Regions from separate parts of the Staphylococcus sp. SA22 genome, predicted to be linked through region 2. Evidence: riboswitches for the same ligand, from Rfam matches in the RefSeq annotation. Region 2 holds a riboswitch; each other region holds the start of a gene.

Region 1 (5,979 bases), on a different contig from region 2:
AACAATCTAAAGCGTAACAAAATTGAGCAAAAATATTATAGGAAATTAAGCGATAAATAACTGATTTCGTTGATGTAGTATGAGTAATATCGATGCAGTAGGGTAGGGGGGATGATGATTATAAGGGATCGGGACATGAATCAATATCCCAGACTCATCATTAGATATAAAAAATTATAAAATTAGTACTTAAAAACAACTACAAATCCGTAGAAAATATAGAGGTAGTCTTAAATAAAAAATTGAAAATTCTCAAAACTAAAAAGTTGAGACGGAAGTATTTCAAGACATCGGTATGTATAACCTCAGACAAACCGATGTCTAATGTTGTTGCTTAGGGTATAGAACTGTATTAGACTAGGTATATTATTTTTTCGTAATTATATAAATATAAAGTGGCAAAGGAGGTAGTTGAGATGACAACACATTTAAGTTTTAGACAAGGCGTGCAAGAGTGTATCCCTACATTATTAGGTTATGCCGGTGTTGGTATTTCATTTGGTATTGTGGCTTCGTCTCAAAACTTTAGTATTTTAGAAATTATCTTGTTATGTCTTGTTATATATGCCGGTGCTGCGCAATTTATTATGTGCGCATTGTTTATAGCAGGTACACCGATATCAGCGATTGTACTAACTGTATTTATCGTAAATTCAAGAATGTTCCTTTTAAGTATGTCGCTTGCACCAAACTTCAAGACATATGGGTTTTGGAACCGTGTTGGATTAGGTTCATTAGTAACTGACGAAACGTTTGGTGTCGCCATTACACCTTATTTAAAAGGAGAAGCTATCAATGATCGCTGGATGCATGGTCTTAATATTACAGCATATTTATTTTGGGCAATTTCATGTGTAGCTGGGGCTTTATTTGGCGAATATATCTCAAATCCGCAAATGTTAGGATTAGACTTTGCTATCACAGCTATGTTTATCTTTTTGGCCATTGCGCAATTTGAATCAATTACTAAATCGCGATTAAGAATTTACATAGTACTCATTATTGCCGTCATAGTAATGATGTTATCGCTAAGTATGTTTATGCCTTCATATCTAGCAATATTAATTGCAGCCACAATTTCAGCAGCGTTAGGAGTGATGATGGAACGATGATAACTCATATGAACATGTTAATACTTATTTTATTGTGTGGTATCGTAACGCTATTAATTCGAATTATACCTTTTATCATGATTTCAAAAGTGCAATTGCCTGATGTCGTGGTTCGATGGCTATCATTTATTCCGATCACACTATTTACGGCACTTGTCATTGACAGCATTATTCAGCAGACGCCTCATGGTGAGGGGTATACATTAAACATCCCTTACATTATCGCGCTCATTCCGACGGTTATTTTATCTTTAATCACGCGTAGTTTAACTATTACAATTATTAGTGGGATTGTTATCATGGCAGCATTACGATTTTTCTTTTAAAAATAACTGAAAATCATTGAACAGATATTTAAACTTAGGTAAACTGTTAGTAATCAGAAAATTCTGATATACAAATCGTCTATGTTAAGATTGGGAATCGTGTATACGTAAGCGATTTGGCTAACGCATGACAATGATAACAACATTTTAAATGATAAAAGTAATTCATCACTGAATCTCAACTAACACATAACAATTTCATATTTCTTATTGTGAGAAGTTGAGGGACTTGGCCCTGTGATACTTCAGCAACCGACTTTATAGCACGGTGCTAAAACCAACGAGTTACTCGAATGATAAGTATAAAGACTTCTTACTTTTCAATAGGGTGAGAAGTTTTTTTGTTTAAGGAGGAAAGAACAATGACAAATTACACAGTAGATACTTTAAATCTAGGGAAATTTATTACAGAATCTGGGGAAGTCATAGATAACTTGCGTTTGAGATATGAGTATGTCGGTTATCATGGACAACCATTAGTTGTAGTTTGTCATGCATTAACTGGCAATCATTTAACATATGGAACAGATGATTATCCGGGGTGGTGGCGAGAAATTATTGATGGGGGATATATTCCCATTCACGATTATCAATTTTTAACATTTGATGTTATTGGTAGTCCTTTCGGTTCAAGTTCACCTTTAAACGACCCTCATTTTCCTAAAAAATTAACATTAAGAGATATTGTTAGAGCGAATGAACGAGGTATACAAGCGCTTGGTTATGACAAAATTAATATTTTAATAGGGGGAAGTCTTGGAGGTATGCAAGCAATGGAACTACTTTACAATCAACAGTTTGAAGTAGATAAAGCCATTATCCTTGCTGCAACAAGCCGAACATCATCTTATAGTAGAGCTTTCAATGAAATTGCGCGTCAGGCCATTCATCTTGGTGGTAAGGAAGGACTAAGTATTGCACGCCAATTAGGTTTTTTGACATATCGATCATCAAAAAGTTATGATGAACGTTTCACGCCGGATGAAGTAGTCGCATACCAACAACATCAAGGTAATAAATTTAAAGAACATTTTGATTTGAATTGTTATCTGACACTGCTAGATGTATTGGATAGTCACAACATTGACCGAGGTCGCACAGATGTAACGCATGTTTTTAAAAATTTAGAAACGAAAGTCTTAACGATGGGATTCATAGATGATTTGCTATATCCGGACGATCAAGTTCGTACTTTAGGTGAACGTTTTAAATATCATCGTCATTTCTTTGTACCTGATAACGTTGGTCATGACGGATTCTTATTAAACTTTAATACATGGGCACCTAACTTATATCATTTTTTGAATTTAAAGCATTTTAAGCGCAAGTAATAATGTATATATTTTCAAAGAATGAAGCCACTAAATCACAGTTATCATATTCAAAAACATCTAGAGTACATGAAAGTGGAAATGAATTGTAAATCTAAATCAAGCTTGATTGCTATGTAGTGGGATTAAATAATCATGTTGAAAATGAAAGCACACAAAAGCGATTCAAATGAGTATGTTAATTACTTATAAAACATGAAAGTTATTATTCAATTAAATGAAATAGAAGCATACAATCTATAAATTGTTAATTTCCATTAAAGAGGTTAAAATAATAGCTATAGTTAAAAATATGGGAGTGGCTTATGTGTTTTCAAAAATACAACCTAAAGCAACAATAATTGCAACGATTGCGTTGGTATTTGTCGCTTTAGCTTTATATCTAGTGCCTGGTTTAGGACTAATATTTGCATTATTTGCAACCATACCAGGTATCGTTTTATGGAATAAATCAATACAATCTTTCGGGATTAGTGCACTTATTACAGTAATTATAACAACTGTTTTAGGTAATACTTTCGTTTTAAGTGCTATCATATTAGTCTTAATTGCAAGTTTAATTATTGGTCAATTGCTTAAAGAAAAAACGTCTAAAGAAAGAATATTGTACGTAACAACAGTAGCGATGAGCTTAATTTCATTAATCGCTTTTATGTTACTACAAACATTTGTAAGAATTCCACCATCAGCGAGCATAGTAAAACCTTTCAAGCAAACATTACATGAAGCGATTACGATGAGCGGTGCCGATGCGAATATGACCCAAATATTAGAAGAAGGGTTTAGACAAGCGACCGTTCAATTACCAGGTTTCATCATTATCATTACATTTTTAATCGTCTTAATTAACTTAATCGTTACATTTCCGATTTTACGAAAATTTAAAATCGCTACACCTGTATTTAAGCCACTTTTCGCGTGGCAAATGAGCGGTATTTTGTTATGGATATACATTATTGTTATCATATGTTTATTATTTACAGGTCAACCGAGTGTGTTCCAGAGCATTCTTTTAAACTTCCAACTTGTGTTATCATTAGTGATGTATATTCAAGGTTTAAGTGTTATTCATTTCTTTGGTAAAGCGAAAGGTTTGCCGAATGCAGTAACGATTTTACTATTGATTATCGGTACAATACTGACACCTACGACGCATATTGTAGGACTACTTGGTGTTATCGATTTAAGTTTGAATTTGAAGCGAATCATGAAAAATAATTCTAAAAAGTGAATAGAGGTGGAATAATGAATCGGCAGTCCACTAAGAAAGCTTTACTAATACCATTTGTCATCATGATCATCACAGCAATTGTTTTAATGGGTGTATGGTTTATCTTTAATAGTCTTATAGCACTAATTGCATCTATCGTTCTTGTCGTGATGATTATTGTTAGCATCGTTTTATTCAGACAAGCTTTAATGAAAATGGATAGTTATGTAGATGGTTTGAGTGCTCAAATTTCAACAACAAATAATAAAGCAATCAAACATTTACCAATTGGTATCATTGTTTTAGATGAAAATGATCACATCGAATGGGTTAACCAATTTATGACAGATCATATGGAAGCAAATGTCATTTCTGAATCTGTAAATGAAGTATTTCCAAACATTTTAAAGCAATTAGATAGAGTGAAATCCGTTGAAATAGAATATAATCAGTATCATTTCCAAGTACGTTATTCTGAGAATGATCACTGCCTCTATTTCTTTGATATAACTGAACAAGTACAAACAAATGAACTATATGAAAATTCTAAACCAATCATTGCGACATTATTTTTAGATAACTACGATGAGATTACTCAAAATATGAATGATACGCAGCGTTCGGAAATCAATTCAATGGTAACGCGTGTCATTAGTCGATGGGCGACTGAATATAATATATTCTTTAAAAGGTATAGTTCCGATCAATTCGTAGCCTATTTAAATCAAAAAATATTAGCTGACTTAGAAGAATCTAAATTTGATATCTTGAGTCAATTACGTGAAAAAAGTGTTGGTTATCGTGCCCAATTAACATTAAGTATCGGTGTTGGTGAAGGCACTGAAAATTTAATCGATTTAGGTGAATTATCACAATCAGGCCTAGACTTAGCATTAGGACGTGGTGGTGACCAAGTTGCAATTAAAAGTATTAATGGTAATGTGCGTTTCTATGGCGGTAAGACTGACCCGATGGAGAAACGTACTCGTGTAAGAGCACGTGTGATCTCACATGCGTTAAAAGATATCCTTGCAGAGGGTGACAAAGTCATTATCATGGGGCATAAACGTCCTGACTTAGATGCAATTGGTGCAGCAATCGGTGTGTCTAGATTTGCAATGATGAATAATTTAGAAGCATACATCGTATTAAATGAAACTGACATTGATCCAACATTACGACGCGTGATGAACGAAATTGATAAAAAGCCAGAGTTAAGAGAGCGATTTATTACATCAGATGATGCTTGGGATATGATGACATCTAAGACAACCGTAGTGATTGTTGATACGCATAAACCGGAACTGGTTTTAGATGAAAATGTCTTAAATAAAGCAAACCGTAAAGTTGTTATCGATCATCATAGACGTGGTGAAAGCTTCATCTCTAATCCATTGTTGGTATATATGGAACCATATGCAAGTTCGACAGCTGAATTGGTAACAGAGTTACTGGAATATCAACCAACAGAACAACGTTTAACACGTCTTGAATCAACAGTGATGTATGCAGGTATTATTGTAGATACAAGAAACTTTACATTACGAACAGGATCAAGAACATTCGATGCAGCGAGTTATCTACGTGCACATGGTGCAGATACGATTTTAACGCAACATTTCTTAAAAGATGATGTGGATACTTATATTAATCGATCTGAATTAATTCGAACTGTAAAAGTCGAAGATAATGGCATAGCAATTGCGCATGGTTCAGAAGATAAAATTTATCATCCAGTAACAGTTGCACAAGCAGCAGATGAACTGTTAAGTTTAGAAGGTATTGAAGCATCATATGTTGTTGCGAGACGTGAAGATAATCTGATTGGTATATCTGCGCGTTCACTCGGTTCAGTAAATGTCCAGTTAACAATGGAAGCACTTGGTGGCGGTGGACATTTAACCAATGCTGCAACACAACTTAAAGGTGTGACAGTCGAAGAGGCGATAGCACAATTACAACAAGCAATTACAGAACAATTAAGTAGGAGTGAAGATGCA
Region 2 (5,979 bases):
GTTTTAATATCTAGTTCATAACCTTTTTTCTCTAATAATGGTTTTGCTTTTTCTAAAATTTCAGCATGTGGTGCTGGTGAAGCACCTACTGTTATTTTCTTGTCGTCACTGCCACTTTTGCTTCCATTACCGCAAGCTGCTAATACAACTGCAAATGTTAATACTAAAATAAGACCAAATAATTTTTTCATAAAATGAAACCCCCAATTTATCGTTTATCAAGTTTATTTGTAAGCCAATCCCCAATGAATTGGATTATAAATACAATAATTAAAATAAAAACTGTTGATACTAAAATGACATCATTTTGATTTCGAGTGAAACCTGTTAAGTATGCTAAATTTCCTAAACCACCGGCACCAATTACACCTGCAACTGCCGTTGAACCAACTAAAGCGATTGCTGTAACTGTAATGCCAGACACTAGCGCTGGCATGGCTTCAGGTAAGAGGACTTTACGAATTACTGTCCAAGTATTAGCACCCATTGACCAGGCCGCTTCGATGACACCTTTATCAATTTCTTTAAAAGCAATTTCTACGAGCCTTGCATAAAACGGCGCTGCGCCAATGATCAAGGCTGGTAACGCACCTGTCGGACCACTTATCGTTCCAAGTATCAAACTTGTAAATGGAATTAATAATAAAATTAAAATAATAAATGGTATCGCTCTAAATAAGTTAACAATAAAAGAAACGATAGAATAAAATAACCTTGCACCGATAGACTTACCTTTAGCAGACAAGAATAATAACACACCTAAAATAAGACCGAGTATAAATGCAAATATAGTTGAGACAACTGTCATGTATAGTGTTTCGACTATTGCAGTCCAAACTTCTGGCCACTGAATATTAGGCATTGTAATCATTTCATTTATAATTTCACTAAATGATTTACCCATGTCTTAACACCTCCATTTTAACTTGTCGCTCAATTAACTCTTTTTCGAATTTTCCGAAATCTACACTTGAAATATATGGAATATGCAGAACTAAAAAGCCGACTGTTCCATTTTTTGTATTTTTAATATTTGCTTCTAAAATATTAATTTTAATATCATAGGCAGTTGATAGACTCGATACAATAGGCTCGGTTGTTGTTGAACCAGCGAAAACTAATCTAACGATATAAGCATCTTTTTCTAATGGCTCTAATTCTGTTAAAGATGTTTCGAAATCATCATTTAAATCTTCTTTCACAAATCGTTTTGTCACAGTGTGTTGCGGATTTTCAAAAACCTGTGTTACCGGTCCATGTTCTATCACTTTACCACTTTCCATAACTGCAACTTCATCACAAATACGACGAATGACATGCATTTCATGCGTAATTAGTACAATTGTTAAATTTTGTTGTTCTCTAATTTTTAGTAGTAGATCTAAAATTTCATCTGTTGTTTGCGGATCAAGTGCACTTGTTGCCTCATCACAAAGCAAGACCGTTGGATCATTAGCTAACGCTCGTGCAATCCCAACACGTTGCTTTTGTCCGCCTGATAACTCTGATGGATAAGCCTTTTCTCTACCTTTTAAACCGACGAGTTCGACAAGTTCTAATGCTTTTTGCTTTGCTCTCCTTCTAGGGACACCTGCAATTTCAAGCGGAAACATAATATTTTTTAACACAGTCCTTGACCATAACAAATTAAAATGTTGGAAGATCATACTTACTTTTTGTCTTTTTGCTCTTAATCCATTTTTGGACAATTGGCCTATATGGTCTCCATCTATAATAACTTCACCTGATGTAGGCGCTTCTAAATGATTAAACATTCGAATCAAAGTACTTTTTCCTGCTCCAGAAAAACCAATGACGCCATAAATCGATCCTGCTCGAATCGATAAATTAACGTGATCTACAGCAAGGACTTCTTTATTTTTAGTCCGATATTCTTTAACAACTTCTTTTAATTCAATCACGTTGATTCCTCCCTGTGTTGCTTAATAAAATAAAAAATGCTTTCTCAATATCGATAGAAAAATTGAGAAAGCAATAGTAGTATTGTTTCTCTCATCTTCAAAAGTTAAAACTTTATGTGAATTGGCACCATTTCTATATAAGACGGTTGCCGGGCTTCGTAGGGCACATCCCTCCACCACTCTCGATAAGAGTTTACGCATCATTTAATTTGTATTAATCCTAACACCTAAGTAAAATTTCGTCAATAACTATTTTAAATTTTCTAACAAATCAGTCACCGATTTAAATGCATAAATTCGTTTTACTTCTTTATCTTTATTCATCAACAATAAAATCGGCGTAGACATGATTTGCATATCTTTACAAAACTGAGGATAAAAGTTTAAATCTATTTTCAATAATGGCAACTGCAATATTTCATTAGCAATGTCTAACATTCTTTCTGAAACCTTACAAGTACCACAAGTTGGTGTATAACCAAAGATTAAATGTTTGTCTTCCTCATAAAATGTAGTTACATCTTTGATGTCTAATGAATTATTCATTTACTAAAACTAACCTTTCATTATTTATATTCGGTAAGAAAGGTGTTTCTTTCTTACAAGTAAAGCCATGTTTTGAAAGTACATGTGCCAAATATTGTTTGGGGCAATTCGCAACTTGACAGTAAGTTTTATCAATAAATATATGTTCGCTTTCACTCAAATAACGTTTAAACCAATTTCTAATTCGATCTCCTTCGTCATCAGAATCGGCTAATACAAAAACTTGTTTATCATATAGTGATTCTATCATATCATCAAGCTTATCTATACTCATTGTTCCATGAGTACAAATAATATTGACTGGTTCTGCAATAACCTGTTGCACCCTTTTTTTATCAGATTTTCCTTCAACAATTATCACTTTATTTACAATAGCCATCATCATCACCCTTTAAAATCAATAAACATCTGTCACTGTATCATTTCACAAAATTGGTATGAATAAAACATAAATCACAAAAATTTAAACTAGCTTAATATAATAATTACAAAATCAATGTTTGACTAGCTGGGATATTTTACATAAACAGACAAAGGCTAAACCATAAATCAACATCCTAAAATCTACAATGTTATATTACCAATAGTTAACCAAAAGAAAATACACCTATAACAAGCATTTTTCAATTATAGTGGGGCCCCAACATGGAGAATTTCGAAAAGAAATTCTACAGACAATGCAAGTTGGCGGGGCCCCAACATAGAGAATTTCGAAAAGAAATTCTACAGGCAATGCGAGTTGGGGCGGGACCCCAACATAAAGAAATACTTTTTCTTTAGAAATTAGTATTTCTTATGCATGAGTTTTACTCATGTATACCTATTTTTAAGTACACATTAGCTGTGGCTTATGAAAAAGAACTTGAGACATAAATCAATGTTCAATGCTCTACAAAGTTATATTGGCAGTAGTTGACTGAACGAAAATGCGCTTGTAACAAGCTTTTTTCAATTATAGTCAGGGGCCCCAACATAGAGAATTTCGAAAAGAAATTCTACAGGCAATGCGAGTTGGGGTGAGGGCCCCAACAAAGAGAAATTGGATTCCCAATTTCTACAGACAATGCAAGTTGGGGTAGGACGACGAAATAAATTTTGAGAAAATATCATTTCTGTCCTACTCCCTTATCATTTCTGTCCCACTCCCTAGATTGATCTATAGTTACTACACTTATTAAAGTAATATATTTTTATGATTCTCTTAGCTGCAATCCCATGAATACATGTAATCATCAAACTTCATAGCCTCAAGGTCAGTAGATTTTACTAAGATATTGGCAATACCCAAATCACCCCATATAATCGAAGAATTACCATCTCTTGTAGAATCAATTTGCAGTAAGACTCTATCATACATTTTCAGTTCTTGATCGTTCGTTCTTGGATCTATTTGGTCAAAATATGGATAACCACCAAGTTGATTAAATGGCTCCTTAGCAGTAAATGTGTTACACACAGGTTCCATTAATTCATCATATCCACCAAACATCGATTTTAGCGCGAAGGATGGATTGACTTTATTCCACAATGCAAGCACGTCCTCATCGTACTTATAATCAGTACATGTAATAGTTTGTTTCGACAATCTAAATTCTATAGAAAATGCTCCACTGAACGGGATATCCTCATTATCAGTATCTAATGACTTCAAATGCATTTGAATATTTTCAAGTGATAAATCTGTAATTGGCTCTTTTATATAAACAAGCCTTGAGTTTATATTGTTTCCCTTTAAATTTTCAGACATACCATACATTTGATCTTCTGAACTAATCCAAAACTGCAATATCCCTTCATTTACAGGAAATAATTCTTGTTGTTCTGGAAGATCATCCAAATTAATCTGTGCTAGCAATACCATTGGTACATTATTTTCATCTAATGGTATATCTTTAAAAGATTTTAAAAATGGCATTCCGCCAATCTTACTCTGGTTTAATGTTTCTTCTTGCATCTCTTTTAGATCCATTTCAATACATGGCAGTATTGGTAAATTACCGTTTTCTACAGATTCTACGAAACGGTTATATGCTTTTTGCTCCTTTTTAGAAAGATGACTAACGTCTTGAATGTTTAGCATATTAACTTCCCCCAATTTTTATTTTTAAAATAGCTAAATTCATTATTTTCATCATTCTTGAATAACAAAATGTAGCAATACTCCAAATAATAGTACCTAATAAATTTTCTTTCATATTATTTACTTACTCAGACTAAAAATAAACTCCTCAATCTTAGATTAAGGAGTTACACGGTGATTATTCACCAATCATTTCTGAATATTTTTCAGCTGTTAATAAAGCTTCAAGCTGACTTTCATCACTAATTTCTACTTTTACCATCCATGCTTTTTCGTATGGAGATTCATTTACAAATTCGGGACTATCTTCTAGTTCTTCGTTGACTTCAACTACTTTACCAGAGATTGGTGCATATAATTCTGATACAGTTTTAACTGATTCTACGCTACCAAACGTATCCCCTTCATTAATTTCATCATCTGTTTCTGGTAATTCAACAAAAACAATATCACCTAACTCGCTTTGTGCGTATTCTGTGATTCCAATTGTTGCTACATTACCTTCAACTTTAACCCATTCATGCTCTTTTGAATATTTCAATTCATTTGGTACTGCCAAGAGAATCCCCTCCTAATTAATCTTTACATCATTAATGATGCCATAAGGCTAGATGCTATTCAACTATATTTATAAAAATTAACAATTGTATAGCTTATTTCATTTTACATGTAATGAATCTAAATATCGAGATATTTAGTAAACGTTTACATTATGCTTACGCTAACCAAGTCTCTTTATATTGATCTTCTTTAAATCCTAATGTTATCTTATCGCCCATTACTGCTAGAGGACGCTTTACTAACATACCATCAGATGATAACAACTCTAACTTTTCATCATCTGATAAAGTTTGTAATTTATTTTTCAAATCAAGCTCACGATATTTCGCGCCGTGTGTATTAAACAATTTATTAATTTCTACGCCTGTATTTGCAATTATTGTTTTAAATTCATTTATTGTAGGTGTATGTTGAACGATATCAATTGGTTCATAACTTACGCCATATTCATCTAAAAACTTTGCTGCCTTTTTACAAGTTGTACAATTCTTATATTGGTAAAATTTAATCATACGACTGCAACCTCCTTTATGTATTTAAAATAAATATATCATTTTCCATAGCAAAAGGCTTTTATTTTGAAGCTAAATTTTTTTATTATGATATAAATTTAGCTATAATAAAAATTATTAAACTATCTAGAGGAGTTGTTACAATGCAAGCAATCAAAAGTAATGAATCATTTAAATCTGTAATTAATAGCGATACACCTGTAATTGTTAAATTTGAGGCAGGATGGTGCCCAGACTGTCGTGCTATGGATTTATGGATTGACCCAATCGTAGAACAATATAATGATTACCAATGGTATACTGTTAATCGTGATGAATTAGAAGATGTAGTTGTTGAAAATGAAGTTATGGGTATCCC
Region 3 (5,979 bases), on a different contig from region 2:
CAAAATCCTCAAAATATAATTTTGAAGTAATAAATAAGTCTTCTCTAGCAATACCAGTTGATTCCAATCCGGCACGAATGCCAGCACCTACTTGTTCTTCATTCCCATAAACTTTTGCGGTATCAATACTACGATATCCTTGTTCAATGGCATACTTAACACTTTCCATGCAATTTTCATCATTTTCCACACGAAATGTCCCTAAACCAATTTGTGGCATCGTGTTTCCATTATAAAATGTTTTAACCTCCATAAATATCGCCTCACCTTTTTGATGTATTATACCCTGTTATCATAACAAATCTGAGTTGAATACATGATAAAAAACACTTATAGCAATCAACCACTAAAATTATAGTAATATCTCTCAAATACTAATCAAAATGTAAAAGTAATTCTGTTTAATTTATGACAAACTAAAAAAGCCGAAGTAACAACATATAGTCATCACTTCAGCCTAACATTTAATTGAATGATTCAATTTTATCCATCATTTGTTGTAAGTCTTCCACGTTGTATTGAATACGACCATGGAATACAAATTTGTTAAAGAACTCGTCTAATTGTTCAGCACCGACAAGCACTTTGACAGCACTATTTTGATTATAATTTGAAATCGTTACATCGCCTTCATTTTTAGGATTAAAGTATAAAATTGAAGTCGGTGTATATTTAGCACCTAATTCTTTTTGTAAGTCTTCAGCCAATTGTTTAATCGCCTCAATTTGATCTGAATAATTTACAAATGATAATGAACGTTTGTCATCATTTTGATCCATCACAATAGTTTGCGGTCTAGATTTATCTAAATCCAATGTATCAAATACTTGTTCCATAGGTGGTAAATCTTTAAATTGACCGCCACTTATACCATTATAAACATGACCTTTTAACAATTGAGAATCAATGATATAAAGACCAGTTCTTGTTAATACTAAATGACTAATTCGTTCAATATTATTAAAGCCATCCTTTGGTAAAAAGATATTTGCCATAATGTGCATATCTTCTGGTCGAATTCGTTTTTCTTTAACTAATCTTTCACGAATACCAATTAATCTCATGTCCGTTACATATTCACTATGATTTTTCGAGAACAATTTTAATGCGTCAATCTCACGATCTTTTGTACTAACCATGTGATTATAATCTTCTTGTTGTTTTGTAATTGTCTTTTTATTTTGAATACGCTCTTTCTCTAAAGCTTCTTCATGAGACTTTTTAATGTTTTGTTCTTGTTGTTCATACTTTTCTTCTGTTTGTCGCTTAACTTTTTTCTTACTACCTAAGGCAACTAAGAAAAGGACAAAAAAGATTAATGCAATGACTACTGCAATAATGAGTCCAATGACTACCGGTGAAGATAAATCCATCACAACAACGCTCCTTTTTAATATATGAATAACTTTAATTATAATAGAAAAGCTAAAGATTTTCGATACATATTATCATTTATATACCGAAAATCTTTTATTTAGCTATATTCAATTCATTTTATTATTTTACTGCGTCTTTTAATTCTTCCACTTTGTCTAATTTTTCCCATGGGAATAAGACATCTGTACGTCCAAAATGACCATAAGCAGCAGTTTGTTTGTAAATCGGTTGTTTCAAATCAAGCATTTTAATAATACCTGCAGGTCTTAGGTCAAAGTGTTTTCTAACCGCTTCGACAAGTTGTCCTTCAGAAACTTTACCTGTTCCAAATGTATCAATTGCAATTGACACTGGTTCTGCAACACCAATCGCATATGCCAATTGTACTTCACATTGATCTGCTAAACCTGCTGCAACAATATTTTTAGCCACATAACGTGCAGCGTATGCAGCTGAACGGTCTACTTTTGTAGGGTCCTTACCACTGAAGCATCCGCCACCATGACGTGCATAGCCACCGTACGTATCAACAATGATTTTACGTCCTGTTAATCCTGCATCACCTTGAGGTCCACCGATTACAAAGCGTCCTGTAGGATTGATGTAGAATTTAGTTTGTTCATTAATCAAGTTTTCTGGAACAGTTGGATAAATGACATGAGCTTTGATGTCTTCTTGAATTTGTTCAAGTGTCACATCCTCAGCATGTTGTGTTGATACGACAATCGTATCAATACGTACAGGGTTATCATTTTCATCATATTCAACAGTGACCTGAACTTTACCGTCTGGTCGTAAATAATTTAACGTACCATCTTTACGCACATCAGATAAACGTTTTGCCAATTGATGTGATAAATAAATTGCTAGAGGCATGTACGTTTCTGTTTCATTCGTTGCGTAACCAAACATTAAACCTTGGTCACCTGCACCTGTTGCTTCAATTTCTTCTTCGCTATCTTTATCACGATACTCTAATGCTTTATCCACGCCTTGTGCAATGTCAGGTGATTGTTCATCAATCGCAGTTAAAATTGCCATTGTTTCATAATCATAACCATATTTTGCTCTTGTGTATCCAATTTCTTTGATTGTTTCTCTAACAACTTTCGGAATATCAACATATGTTGTTGTAGAAATTTCGCCGGCGATCAATGCCATACCTGTTGTAACAGTTGTTTCACAAGCTACACGTGCATTTGGGTCGTCTTTTAAAATAGCATCTAATATTGCATCTGACACTTGGTCAGCGATTTTATCTGGGTGTCCTTCTGTAACAGACTCTGAAGTAAATAATCGTTTGTTATTTAACATAGTTTGCTCCTTTAAATTTATATTACGAAAATTCTCTCTCTGTGAGCTAAATAAAAAAGACCTTCTAACTATTAATATAGAGAGAAGGCCTAATACGTCCATTCGCTCTTATCGTTCAGACCTATTTGTCTGCAAACGGTTTGGCACCTTTCTTTTATAAAAAAAGAGGTTGCTGGGTTTCATTGGGTCCATGTCCCTCCACCACTCAGGATAAGAGAATCCGTTAAAAATAATAGTACCTAATTAATGAATTAATGTCAATTTTTCACAAATAAATTTACAGTAAAATATTGTAGATTAATTATGTTAATGTGTTATACTAATTAAATGTAAAGGCTTACATTTAAATTATCGCTTTGGAGGGATTTAGGATGTCAGTAGACACATACACTGAAACAACTAAAATTGACAAATTACTGAAAAAACCAACGTCACATTTTCAACTTTCGACGACACAACTTTATAATAAAATCTTAGACAATAACGAAGGGGTATTAACAGAACTTGGTGCTGTTAATGCAAGTACTGGAAAATATACTGGTCGTTCGCCTAAAGACAAATTTTTTGTCTCTGAACCTTCATATAGAGATAACATTGATTGGGGAGAAATTAATCAACCTATCGATGAAGAAACTTTCTTGAAGTTATACCATAAAGTACTAGACTATTTAGATAAAAAAGATGAATTATACGTATTTAAAGGCTACGCTGGTAGCGATAAAGATACAATGTTAAAACTTACAGTCATCAATGAATTAGCATGGCATAATTTATTTGCTAAAAATATGTTTATTAGACCTGAATCAAAAGAAGAAGCTACAAAGATTAAACCTAACTTCACTATCGTTTCTGCCCCACATTTTAAAGCAGATCCAGAAGTTGATGGTACTAAATCTGAAACCTTTGTCATTATTTCATTTAAACACAAAGTCATTTTAATCGGCGGTACTGAATACGCTGGTGAAATGAAAAAAGGTATCTTCTCTGTAATGAATTATCTCTTACCGATGCAAGATATTATGAGCATGCATTGCTCAGCAAACGTTGGTGAAAAAGGCGATGTTGCATTATTCTTTGGTCTATCTGGCACAGGTAAAACAACCTTATCGGCTGACCCACACCGTAAACTAATCGGTGATGATGAACACGGCTGGAATAAAAACGGGGTCTTTAATATCGAAGGTGGCTGCTATGCAAAAGCAATTAATCTTTCCAAAGAAAAAGAACCACAGATTTTTGACGCAATCAAATATGGTGCAATCCTAGAAAACACGGTTGTTTCAGAAGATGGTTCAGTGGACTTTGAAGATAATCGTTATACAGAAAATACACGTGCGGCTTATCCAATTAATCACATTGACAATATTGTAGTACCATCAAAAGCAGCACATCCAAATACAATTATTTTCTTAACTGCGGATGCATTTGGTGTTATTCCACCGATTTCAAAGTTAAATAAAGACCAAGCAATGTATCATTTCTTGAGTGGTTTCACTTCTAAATTAGCTGGTACAGAGCGTGGTGTGACAGAACCTGAACCATCATTCTCAACATGTTTCGGCGCACCGTTCTTCCCGTTACACCCTACTGTTTACGCTGATTTATTAGGTGAACTTATCGATTTACATGATGTTGATGTTTATCTTGTTAATACTGGATGGACTGGCGGAAAATATGGTGTAGGACGTAGAATCAGCTTACATTACACACGTCAAATGGTAAACCAAGCGATTTCTGGTAAATTGAAAAATGCAGAATATACAAAAGATAGTACATTTGGTTTAAGCATTCCTGTAGAAATTGAAGATGTACCGAAAACAATTTTAAATCCAATTAATGCTTGGAGCGACAAAGAGAAATATAAAGCACAAGCAGAAGATTTAATTCAACGTTTTGAAAAGAACTTCGAAAAATTTGGTGAAAAAGTTGAACATATTGCTGAAAAAGGTAGCTTCAACAAATAAATTTGCATACTAATTAAAGAGCCAACCGCTGTTATATTTTAACAATGGTTGGCTCCTCTTATTTTATATGGTAAGAGTTTATAGGCAATTTTATTACAACAAAGCACATTTAAGGTGACCTTCGTGCCAAACTCGCATCACTCATTCAATGGAAGCAGCACGTCTTCACATAAAGTACCGATTCCTAACGCTATGCATGTTGCCCCACTTTGCATTAAATACCGATTCCTCATTCAACGTATATCACACATCTTCAAAGATTGATAGTTCCCATGTGCACACCACGTTTCATACTACCTATGCAACTCAACTTGGTTCATAAACTCTTTAATATAAGTCAATGTTTCAACCATCGCTGGTGGTCTTGGCACATGTCCTTCTGCCATTTGATAAAAAGTTTCATGCGTGGCACCTTTTAACTCTAGTTGATCCGCTAAATAATACGCATGATGAATACCAACTTGCTGGTCTTTCCCTCCATGTACAATTAATATTGGTGGACTGTTTTCATTAATGTTTGGAATCGCTTGGCGTGCCTCATATGCTGCTCGATCTTTTTTCGGATGACCAATCATTCTACGTAACATCCCTCTTAAATCAACGCGCTCTTCATACATCAAATCAATATCTGAGACTCCACCCCAGATGATATAACTACTTACTGGTAGATCTTGAAACGTCAACAACCCTTGTAGTCCACCTCTTGAAAAACCAACCATATGAATAAAAGCTTGCGGATATTTATTATGTAGCAACCTTAATAGTTGCGTCACATCATTTAAATCGCCACGATAAAATTCATCTTTACCTTCACTGCCATTGTTACCTCGGTAGTATGGCCCAATCACTAAAGTTTGACTATCTGAAAATTGCATTAATCTACCTGCGCGCACACGTCCTACTTGGCCTTTGCCACCTCGCAAATATACTACAATGCGTTTTACTTCATGATGTGGTGTCATCATTAAAGCTTTTACTTGTAAGTCATCTGACAAATATGTAATTTCTTCGAATTGATGCGTAAAAGATTCAATTGGCATTCGTTTACGTTTGATAAAATCCAAGTGATTGCACCCTCTCTACGCATTTTAAAATGGTACTATCTTGCAGTAAGAAACTCCGTTGTGCGAGTTCAATATCATTGATACAGTTAAACAACACTGGCCCTGCTGTTTCTAAATAATCGTTCTTGCTTACCAATGATTCAACTTCGATAAAATATACATCTTTTACAAAATCAGTTTGATCATGTGTTTCAATGGTATATTGTGCTATGTAATGAATATTTTTAACTTTGGCACCTGTTTCTTCATATAATTCACGG
Region 4 (5,979 bases), on a different contig from region 2:
AGAGGCACAGCGTATATTGTTAACGTTACATAATCATGTCATTGTACTTCATGATGAACATGAACTTAAAATGATTTTGAACAAGAGTGAACCTAATGATTTATTCTTTATTATTTCATTATCAGGTGAAACACATGAATTATTAGAAGTAACAAACTTGCTTCAACTTAGACAAAAATACTTTATTTCTGTTACTACAATGAAAGATAATACCCTTGCTCAAAAAGCAAATTACAACGTCTATGTATCCAGTAACACATTCTACTTAACTAATGGTACAGACTATTCTAGCTTCATCAGTTATCATATATTCTTTGAAACACTTGTAAGAAAATATAATGAGTATTTACTACATAATGATATTTCAAATTAGAAAAAAGGAAGTTATGATTTAATGGCCTTGAGCCTATCATAACTTCCTTTTATCATTTTATTGTTGTGTTGATGTTTCGATAACGTGGTACATCTTATCAAACATCAATTCGAAACCATGCACCATGGCATCATGATATTCTTTTTTCTTTTGCTTGTATTCTAAATTAGTAAATCGTCTTTCTTTTTCAACTAATGAACGATAATAAAATAGCATTTGGGTGCCACCTGTTTCACGTTCAAAAAATTCTACCTCAATGACATCTTGTGTTTCACTTAGTCCAGGCATACCGATAGTCATCTTAACGTATTCATCCATAACTAAAGATTCATAAATACCTTCAATCACATTTACTTTGCCATTACGTTGTTGATCTACAATACGATATTTACCGCCTTCTTTAACATCCGCTTCAATCTCTTTATTCGTTCTGGCTGATGTCATAAACCATTGTTTCAACAAATCTTTCTTTGTCCAAGCTTCGTATACTAACTCTGGAGAAAATTTATAAAGCTTTTCAATTTCAACTTCGACATGTTCATTCTCTACATTAAATTTTGCCACTGTTGTCCACCCACTTTCGCTCTTACTTTTATTTTAACGTATTTTTGCTCAGTTCCAAACATAGATGATCATCATTTTTAAAAGATTAGCGTTATACGGTGAGTACAACATGATCTGTTAATATAACAAGCCACCTTACTTGGCTACATCGATATATTGTTAAGCATTAATGTTTCATTTCTTGACTAGTGTTCTTTTTTAGCTTTGGAAAATTAAATAAAATCGCAATAAGTCCGCATACACCTAATAATATAGGATAAATGCTGTATGGGAATAACATTAACGGTGAAATACCAGCTACACCAGCCGCTGAAATGACTTGCGGGCTATATGGTAATAAACCTTGGAAGCAGCCTCCAAATATATCAAGAATACTTGCTGATTTCCTTGAATCTACATCATATTCATCTGCAATATTTTTAGCTAAAGGACCTGACATAATAATAGAGATGGTGTTGTTTGCCGTGGCAATATCTGCGACACTTACCAAACTCGCAATTCCTAATTCTGCGCCACGCTTTGATTTCACTTTAGAGCGAACAAATTGCAACAACCATTCAATACCACCATTGTGTTGAATAATACCGACTAAACCACCAATTAGCAACGCAATCATAGCAATATCTTCCATGCTTATAATACCTTTGGACACTGCATCTAGTAGCCCCATCCAACCGAATGAACCATCTATGAGACCAATGATTCCGGCTAATAATGTTCCGCCAATCAATACGATAATGACATTTACACCTAATAATGCCAATACTAATACTAATATATACGGTACAACTTTAATTAGATTATAATCATAGTTTTTAGCATGATTTAAAGAAATGCCATTCGTTAAGAAATACAGAATAATAATCGTTAAAATAGCACCTGGCAATACAATTTTAAAGTTTACTCTGAATTTATCTTTCATTTTCGTATGTTGTGTTCTAACCGCAGCAATTGTTGTATCTGAAATCATTGATAGATTATCGCCGAACATTGCACCTCCAACAACTGTAGCCATTGCTAGTGCAGTTGGTACATCTGTCGCTTGTGCAAATCCGTAACCAACAGGTGCTATTGCAGCAACAGTCCCTACTGACGTTCCCATAGATATAGAAACAAACATACAGATCACAAACAATCCTACAATAATTAAATTTTCAGGGATTAATGATATGCCTAAATTAACTGTCGACTTTACGCCACCCATTTTTTCAGCTGTATTTGAAAATGCACCTGCTAAAATAAAAATCAACATCATTAAAATAATGTTTGAATGGCCTGCACCTTTCGTGAAGACCTCAACTTTTTTAGCAAATGATTCTTTTCGATTCATTAATAACGCCACAATTACCGTTATCATAATTGCAACATTTAATGGCATTGAAGTAAAATCACCTGTGATAATACCTACGCCTAAAAACAACGCCACAAATAATAACAAGGGGAATAATGCCCAAGCATTGCTCTTTTTATGTACTTCCATCCTTTTTACCTGCTTTCCAATTAAAAATACCTCTTTCTCACAAACGATGAAGAAAGAGGTTTCCATGTGCTTTACCTGCTTATCTTCAAACCATTACGGTTACTGGAATTGGCACATTCGAGATGTTGCCGAGGCTTCATAGGGCCAGTCCCTCCACCTCTCTAGATAAGTGATGCTTATTTACGTTTACGTTACAAGATAATCCTTAGTACGTCAATCATAAATTAATCAGGAGTCGTATAATATTTTTCATAAACAATCATTGCTACTGTAATAATAATCAAAACAATAATGCTAATAACAAGTAAAAGCCACCATTTAAGCATTAATGCAATAAAAATGAACACGATAGACACACTTACTAATATTAATGATATGACTTTAAATTGCTGTGCGCTTTGTTCAGAAATAACTTTTAGCTGTTTGTTTGATGGACGCGTATTTCTTATACTGATTCCCAGTATATTTTCTAATATTTGAACCAATACGATACTTATTGCAAATATAATAATTGGTAAAACATCATAGGTCCCTATAGTTAATGTATAAATTACAAATCCAATGTAAAGTAACCCTGAGACAAAGGCTAAAAAGTATGCGACGTATTTGTTAAACTTAATGATATTCTTTTTAACGTTTTGATGTGTAAGCCATACATTCGAAACAATCGCAACCACTACAAACAGTGTGAATAATATATATAATGGCAACTTTTGTTCAGGAAAAACAGTCACTATTCCAAAAGCTAATGCTAAAATCAAAATTAAGATAGCTCTAGATACTATTAATGCCATAATAACAACCCCTTTGTTTAATATCGAGTTTGCAAATTTACGTTTATCAGCATTTCTATGATCAGTACTTCTACGGGCAGCATTTCTATGTAATTTACATCATCTTAACATATAAATACTTCGCTATATAATTGAAAACATATCCTATTATTCTTTGTCCATTCTGACGTCTAATATCTAACCTTAGGCATTTCACTTGTTAATGAATTTAACTTTCTTCCACTAACCGTCCCTAAACCCAATCCCGCAACAGTTTTTAACTTTTTCGTTGTTGTCCTGACATCTTCATTAAGAAAGTTTATTCTGCTTAAAACTTATAATCCACACCCTGAGCAAACGCTCCTTATGACAAAGTATTAAAATAAGCCGATAAAGATACACACCTTTACCGACTATTTAAAATACACTTCACTAATTCATTTTAATTTACTTGATTGAAGTGGCTAAATTAATATTATGTTGTTCAATTAAAAGCTTCATACAAACCTAATCTATTTGCACTCCACCGCTAACACCGAACACTTGTCCAGTTGTATAACTTGATTCTTCTGACGCTAATAGCACATAAGTTCCACATAACTCAACAGGTTGACCTGCACGACCTAAAGGTGTTTTTTGACCAAATGTTGGGATTTTACTTTGAGGTTGTCCACCAGAAATTTGTAATGGTGACCAGAATGGACCAGGCGCTACACAGTTCACTCTAATTCCTTTTGGTCCTAATTCTTCTGAAAAACTTTTAGTTAATGAAATAATTGCTGCTTTTGAAGCGGCATAATCATGAAGAATAGGACTAGGATTATAACCTTGTACAGATGATGTCGTCGTAATTGACGCACCCGGTTTTAAATATTCCAAAGCTTTTTGAACTGTCCAAAATAGCGGATAGACATTCGTTTCAAATGTTTCTGTAAATGCCTCAGTTGTAAATCCATGAATATCATCATGATACTGTTGATGTCCAGCAACTAAAGTAACATTATCTAAGCCACCTAATTGTTGATATGCTTGTTCAACAAGGTCATAGTTGAACTGCTCATCTCTTATATCACCAGGAATTAACACTGCCTTTTGACCACTTTCTTCAATCACTTGGCGTACTTCTTGTGCATCTTGTTCTTCACTCGGAAGATAGTTAATCGCTACATCTGCACCTTCTTTAGCATACGCAATCGCTGCTGCACGCCCTATTGCTGAGTCACCACCTGTAACTAACATTTTATAGCCTTGTAAGCGTTGATGACCTTGGTAAGACGCTTCGCCACAATCAGGTGCTGGCGTCATTTCAGATTGTAAACCCGGTACCTCTTGTTCTTGTTTTTCATAATCCGTTGTTTTAAATTTTGTTCTAGGATCTTGAGCTGCCATTTTTTAACATCTCCTTATTCGCTTAATGGTTATTATTTACCCAATCTTCCTAGGAACTTAATCATGATTACACTAAAAATTACTTTCTTCTTTATAAAAACAAGCTCGAATTACTCATGCAATAGTCTCTTTACAAATTCAACAAAATACTCAGGTACTTTTTCCAGAATCCTTTCATCTGGTTTATATTGAGGATGATGTAAATCATATTCACTATGAGAACCAATTAACGCAAATACACTAGGAAAATGTTGACTATAACCTGAAAAATCTTCTCCAATCGTAAGCGGCTTTTCCATCATTTCCACCTTATATCCAACATGTTGGGCTACTGCTATTGCTTTATGCGTCAATACCTCATCATTCATCACAGCGCCAGGTAAATGTGTATAATTTAAATTAATTTTCATATTATATGCTTGAGCTAACCCGTCCGCAACATCTTGTAATCGTCTTTCTATAAGCTTTCGCACCACAGGGTCAAAACTCCGCACTGTGCCTTGTACATACGCATGATCAGCAATGACATTCCAAGTATTACCACATGATATTTGCCCAATTGTTACTACCGCTTCATCAAATGCAGATAGATTTCTACTAACTATGGATTGAATACTATTAATCAATTGCGCCAACACAATAACTGGATCGTTGCATTGTTCTGGCTTTGCAGCATGACCACCCACGCCTTTAATATGAAACTCAAAACGATCTACTGCTGATGTAATTGCCCCTATTTTGATTGCAAATGTACCTACCGGACGCGATGGGTCATTATGAAAACCCAATACTGCTTGTACATCTTTTAATGCATGTGTTTCAATAATTTTAAAAGCGCCATGTCCTAGTTCTTCTGCTGGTTGAAAAATGAATTTAACACGCCCAGTAAGAGTGCCCTCAATTTCTTTTAACTTTACAGCTGTAGCCAAAATACTAGCCATGTGAATATCATGACCACACGCATGCATAACACCTTCATTTTCAGATTTAAAATCCTGTTCAACAAGCTCTTGAATCGGTAAAGCATCAATGTCAGCCCGAACAGCTATACAACTCGGTCCTTGTCCCACTTCAGCAACAAGCCCAGTCGCAAGTGGTAAGTCTAATATTCTAATATGATATTCTGTTAAAATATCTTTAATTTTTTGTGTAGTCTTAAATTCTTTATCGGATAGTTCTGGAAATTGATGAAAATACCTTCTCCAGGCAACAGCTTGATCTTTTAATCCCATCGGTCATTCCCCCTTCTTTAAGTCAATGATATGTTGTCTACCCTACGATGATCGTCTTTGACTATTAAACAATGATTTCACAACAATGTACTCTTGTTAATTACTTTCGCTAATGATAGACAATTGTTTAATAATATCGTAACACTATTGTCAAACTATTCTAACTTT

Evidence for each region. Region 2 has a riboswitch for S-adenosylmethionine ahead of ACXQH5_RS02670 (methionine ABC transporter ATP-binding protein). Riboswitches for the same ligand answer to the same signal wherever they lie in the genome.
Region 1: linked by a shared signal. The riboswitch ahead of metX (homoserine O-acetyltransferase MetX) and the one ahead of ACXQH5_RS02670 (methionine ABC transporter ATP-binding protein) in region 2 are both predicted to bind S-adenosylmethionine.
Region 3: linked by a shared signal. The riboswitch ahead of metK (methionine adenosyltransferase) and the one ahead of ACXQH5_RS02670 (methionine ABC transporter ATP-binding protein) in region 2 are both predicted to bind S-adenosylmethionine.
Region 4: linked by a shared signal. The riboswitch ahead of ACXQH5_RS07460 (Na+/H+ antiporter NhaC family protein) and the one ahead of ACXQH5_RS02670 (methionine ABC transporter ATP-binding protein) in region 2 are both predicted to bind S-adenosylmethionine.

The regions. Positions count from the first base shown of each region.
Region 1 covers NZ_JBSZQY010000011.1:11,033-17,011, forward strand. The annotation lists gene ACXQH5_RS09925 (AzlC family ABC transporter permease) at 417-1,112, shown strand; gene ACXQH5_RS09930 (AzlD domain-containing protein) at 1,109-1,438, shown strand; SAM riboswitch class I at 1,643-1,741, shown strand; gene metX (homoserine O-acetyltransferase MetX) at 1,801-2,769, shown strand; gene ACXQH5_RS09940 (YybS family protein) at 3,062-4,000, shown strand; gene gdpP (cyclic-di-AMP phosphodiesterase GdpP) at 4,015-5,979, shown strand, end outside; gene rplI (50S ribosomal protein L9) at 5,979-5,979, shown strand, end outside.
Region 2 covers NZ_JBSZQY010000002.1:107,916-113,894, forward strand. The annotation lists gene ACXQH5_RS02660 (MetQ/NlpA family ABC transporter substrate-binding protein) at 1-191, opposite strand, end outside; gene ACXQH5_RS02665 (methionine ABC transporter permease) at 209-904, opposite strand; gene ACXQH5_RS02670 (methionine ABC transporter ATP-binding protein) at 897-1,922, opposite strand; SAM riboswitch class I at 2,011-2,114, opposite strand; gene ACXQH5_RS02675 (thioredoxin family protein) at 2,172-2,468, opposite strand; gene ACXQH5_RS02680 (toprim domain-containing protein) at 2,461-2,847, opposite strand; gene ACXQH5_RS02685 (YwqG family protein) at 3,670-4,548, opposite strand; gene gcvH (glycine cleavage system protein GcvH) at 4,727-5,107, opposite strand; gene ACXQH5_RS02695 (arsenate reductase family protein) at 5,265-5,621, opposite strand; gene ACXQH5_RS02700 (thioredoxin family protein) at 5,765-5,979, shown strand, end outside.
Region 3 covers NZ_JBSZQY010000010.1:22,911-28,889, reverse strand. The annotation lists gene ACXQH5_RS09560 (aldo/keto reductase) at 1-253, opposite strand, end outside; gene ACXQH5_RS09555 (nuclease-related domain-containing protein) at 465-1,373, opposite strand; gene metK (methionine adenosyltransferase) at 1,498-2,691, opposite strand; SAM riboswitch class I at 2,797-2,908, opposite strand; gene pckA (phosphoenolpyruvate carboxykinase (ATP)) at 3,063-4,655, shown strand; gene ACXQH5_RS09540 (alpha/beta hydrolase family protein) at 4,949-5,695, opposite strand; gene ytkD (RNA deprotection pyrophosphohydrolase) at 5,700-5,979, opposite strand, start outside.
Region 4 covers NZ_JBSZQY010000006.1:126,456-132,434, forward strand. The annotation lists gene ACXQH5_RS07450 (MurR/RpiR family transcriptional regulator) at 1-373, shown strand, start outside; gene ACXQH5_RS07455 (SRPBCC family protein) at 431-937, opposite strand; gene ACXQH5_RS07460 (Na+/H+ antiporter NhaC family protein) at 1,104-2,417, opposite strand; SAM riboswitch class I at 2,494-2,589, opposite strand; gene ACXQH5_RS07465 (hypothetical protein) at 2,642-3,211, opposite strand; gene ACXQH5_RS07470 (SDR family oxidoreductase) at 3,698-4,579, opposite strand; gene ACXQH5_RS07475 (M20 peptidase aminoacylase family protein) at 4,690-5,811, opposite strand.